2 regions of the Chryseobacterium sp. WG23 genome follow, and region 1 is predicted to be linked to the other one. Evidence: riboswitches for the same ligand, from Rfam matches in the RefSeq annotation. Region 1 holds a riboswitch; the other holds the start of a gene.
The links. A riboswitch is a leader RNA that binds a small molecule or an ion and turns the genes downstream of it on or off. The one in region 1 is predicted to bind cobalamin.
Positions count from the first base shown of each region.

Region 2: linked by a shared signal. The riboswitch ahead of MP477_RS21650 (acyl-CoA thioesterase) and the one ahead of MP477_RS16075 (TonB-dependent siderophore receptor) in region 1 are both predicted to bind cobalamin.

Region 1 covers NZ_JALCZE010000010.1:105,781-107,985, forward strand. The annotation lists gene MP477_RS16070 (transporter) at 1-553, shown strand, start outside; cobalamin riboswitch at 757-942, shown strand; gene MP477_RS16075 (TonB-dependent siderophore receptor) at 1,053-2,205, shown strand, end outside.
Region 2 covers NZ_JALCZE010000017.1:60,580-62,784, forward strand. The annotation lists gene MP477_RS21640 (hypothetical protein) at 1-219, shown strand, start outside; gene MP477_RS21645 (HD family hydrolase) at 228-818, shown strand; gene MP477_RS21650 (acyl-CoA thioesterase) at 878-1,261, opposite strand; cobalamin riboswitch at 1,376-1,557, opposite strand; gene MP477_RS21655 (hypothetical protein) at 1,591-2,205, opposite strand, start outside.

The DNA.
Region 1 (2,205 bases):
CCTAAATGTTATGGGAATTTATCAACTGATGCGTTCGAAAGATAATTTCCATCAGCTGAACGGTGGATTGGGCGTAAAAATTCCTTTGGGTAAGTTTGATGAAAAAGGAATTTCAGGAGTTAATCCGAGTTTTCAGCTGGGAACAGGAAGCTGGGATTATCAAGCAGCTTTGAATTATAAATTTCAGAAGAATAAAATTGCGGTATTGCTTAATACAGATTATACCATTAAAACAGAAAATAAAAAGAAGTACCGCTTTGGAAACCAATGGAATTATGCAGCAACAGGCTTTTATCAGGTTGCGGGAAATGAAAAATCTATATTTTCTTTAAAGACAGGGGTTCAGGGAGAAGTGTATGCTCAGAATAAACAGTTTGATGAAGCGCTGCCTAATACTGCCGGAAGTGCATTATATGGAAAGTTGGGCTTTGAGGCTTCCTATAAAAAGTTCAGTCTTGGAAGTGAAGTTATGCTTCCTGTTTATACCCATCTTGCAGGAGGAGATATAGAAGCAAAATCAAGGTTCAGTATTTTCCTGAATATTGGGATATAGTTGATCCTTAACGCAAAGTTTAATGTTTATCATACTTATTCAGATGGGAGATATTTAAACTTTGCGTTTAAAATCATACCTGTAATTTTTACACGAATTCTATTGTACTTTAGTATTTTTCTATTCAAAATTTACCTTTGGTACACATGCTTTTATAATATTGTAAATCATTTTGTTATTTGTGAATATATATTAATTATTTTCTATCTTTGCCGAAATTTGGTAAGCTGTAAAAAGCTTTTAAAAGGGAATCCGGTGAGAATCCGGAACAGACCCGCTGCTGTAAGCTCCACACCAAAATTTTTGAAGATTATATCCACTGTTTTTTAATGGGAAGGATTTCAAAAATGGAGTAAGTCAGAAGACCTGCCAGACCATAAACGTTTGACGCTTTCGTGGAATAAAGCTTTAGGACAACAATGATTTTGTGCAGCGACCACTGTGCTTTGTCGTTGCTTTCTTACATCCATTAGCGTCATCATTATTCATAAATGAGCTAATGGTGGCAAAACTGACTACATCTCAATTTCATAAAGTTGTTTTCACAACATTGGTGTTAACATCACAATTCTTGTTTTCTCAAACAAAGAAAAAAGACACCTTAAAGGAAGAAGCTATTAAGGCTGTCAATATTTACAAAAAGAGCTTTAAAGAAATCGTTCCTGCTCAGATATTGCAGGGAGAAGAGCTTGAAAGACTGAACAGCCACTCTGTTGCAGATGCCTTACGGTATTTTTCCGGTGTTCAGATCAAAGACTACGGTGGAATTGGAGGCTTAAAGACCATTAATATCCGAAGTATGGGAAGCCAGCACGTAGGAGTTTTTTATGACGGAATTCAGCTGGGAAATGCGCAGAACGGCCTTGTGGATCTGGGAAGATATTCTTTGGATGATCTGGAAGAAATATCATTATACAACGGTCAGAAAAGTGAGATCTTTCAGCCGGCAAAAGATTTCGGATCATCAGGTTCTATTTATTTGCAGCCCAAAACACCGGTATTTACCGGAACAAGAAAAACAAATCTTGTTTTGAGGGCAAAAAGTGCATCCATTGATTTATTCAACCCCTCTTTCCGTTTGGAACAAAAAATATCACAGAGAACTTCTGCCAGTTTCAGTGCCGAATTTCTGCAAAGTGATGGTATTTACAAATACCGTTACGAGAAAAAATATCCTAATGGAGAGCAGGCGTATGATACGATTGCTAAAAGAAGAGACTCTGATATTAAAGCAAAACGTTTTGAAACCTCCTTGAATGGAACTTTAAATAACGGAAGCTGGAATATCCGTGGATATGGGTATATTTCAAATCGGGGTATTCCTGCTCCTGTTGTTAACAGCCGTTTTGATGGGAGAGGGGCAAGGATGTTTGATGAGAACTATTTTGTACAGGCCAATCTGAGGAAAAAGTTATTCCCTAAATTCGAAACTCAGCTTAAAGCAAAATTTGCTTACGATTATACCCGTTTTCTGGATACGGTACAGTCTCAGTTAGTTAAATATTCAGATAATACCTACATTCAAAGGGAGCTGTATATATCTTCTTCCAATTTATATACAGTGAGTTCCAATTGGGATATTAGTTTGAGCGGGGATTTCCAGTACAATAATCTGGATGCAGACCTGTATCAATTTTCTTATCCTACCCGCT
Region 2 (2,205 bases), on a different contig from region 1:
GCCAAGCGTAAGCGCCTTGTTGCCACAGGAAAATCCGGATGTTGCATGATTTTTACTACAGAATATCAAGTAATTCCTAACAAAGGATTAGAAAAGGTATTGGAGAGGGAAGAAGATATGACCAATGAAGACCGTGTAAAAGTGATTACCAGGGAAAAAATAAATAACAAATGGGTTACCAGAACCAAGGTATATCCGGCAGGGCAATATAATAGATAAATAATACAATGAAAATTCAGAAAGAAATCGATTTTATCCTGGCAGTAGATGCTTTGAAAAACGTACAAAGAAGAAATTATAATGCAGATGATTCAAGAAGGGAAAATACTGCAGAACACTCGTGGCAGATTGTTATTCTTGCACAGATTTTATATCCTTATGCAAAAAACCGTGCTGACATTGACCTCCTGAGAGTTATCAGAATGCTTTCCATTCACGACTTGGTTGAAATTGAGGCTGGCGATACTTTTCTTTTTGATGAAAAAGCGATGGTTGGCAAGTTTGAAAGGGAAAAAGTTTCTGCTCAAAAGATCTTTGGAATTTTAGACGAGCCGTTACGTTCGGAGTTTTTCAATTTATGGCTGGAATTTGAAGAAGAAATAACGCCAGATGCTATTTTTGCGTGTGCTATTGACAGAATTATTCCTTTTATCCTCAATTCACATACCTCAGGAAAAAGCTGGACAGAAGCCGGAGTTACGGAAAAACAAATTAGAAGCATGCTTGAAAATGCCATCTGCAGAGCTTCTGATGAGATGGGGGAAGCTTTTGAATTATTGCTGACCAGAAGTCTGGAAACCGGAAAAGTGATCAAATAAAAGCTTAGTTTTTACTATAAATAGTTTCGGGCGGCCTTTGGCCGCCCGAAACTTTATAATTATAGGATTTGGATTGGCTTTTTGAATTCATCAATGGCTACAAAAGTAAAGTCGCCAATGATTGCTTTTTCTCTTTCGTAAGAATACATCTGTTCCGTGTAGATCTCTACATTGACCTTCATACTGGTTTTTCCAACGTAGGAAACTTTCCCAATCAGTTCAACAATAGTTCCTGCGGGGATAGGTTTTTTAAAATCAATTTTATCACTGCTTACGGTTACCACTCTTTTTCTTGCAAATCGGGTAGCAGTAATGAAGGCTACTTCATCCATCAGCTGCATAGCCGTACCTCCAAAAAGTGTATCATAATGATTCGTTGTATTAGGGAAAACCGCTTTAAATATTCTGGTTTCAGATGCTTCAATTCTTTCTTCTGTAGTCATATTTCATTATTAATTAAAACGAAATGAAATACTATTAAAACAACAGAATAATAACAGGAATCCAAGAAATCCCTGAAAAAATCCATCAGATCAATAAACTTCATATCGCGAAAGTTTTTTGTTTAAGAAAAAGGCAGGTCTCCTGACTTGTAACATCTTTTATCCCCTTCCCATGCCCCGCACAGTGGATCTTAATAAAAGACTTCAGTTACTTACAGTTGCGCGACAGTTCGTGATTTTCACACGATTCCCTTTTTAATCTGCTGTTAGGCAGAACCTATTTCCATGATGAATAAGCGTTAAACTTTTTCGGGGCAAAAATAATGAATTTATTCCGGATTATGGTAAATAATCTGACTGATCACTCTTCCTTTTTTAATGGTCCAAAGACTTGTATATCTGTATTCTCCTGAACCATTGATCATATAAAGAAAGATATTGTCGTTATCTAAAGAGGTTACCGCCACATTATTGAAATCCATGGTGGGCTGAAACATGTTTTTGATAGCTTCCCTTACAAAAACAGAACCTCTTCCAGGCTGCTGAACCCTGATTGATTTAATTTCGGTCATGCCTTCAGGGAGATCATTGCCTATTCCCCATGGCTTTACTTTATCGATAGTAAGGAGTTTTCCATCAGCATCTTTCTCCTTTTTACGGTATCCGGCATTGGATGGGTAAATATCAATAACTACTTTACTCCTTTGAGCTGTGGGGATTTTAGGGTCAGAATTATCGGTGAAAATAAGCGACTTTCCATTCTTGGATTTGGAAGGTGTATACTGGGGAAGCTGGTCAATATAAGCAATACGATCTTTATTTACCATTCCTTCCTTATCAAGAGTTTCATACCTTACAAAAGGCTTTTCCTCGTCCTGTTTTTCAGGATATTTGATCCAGATCCATTCCGTTTCTCCCGGCGCCGGCTTTACATAAACAAAAAC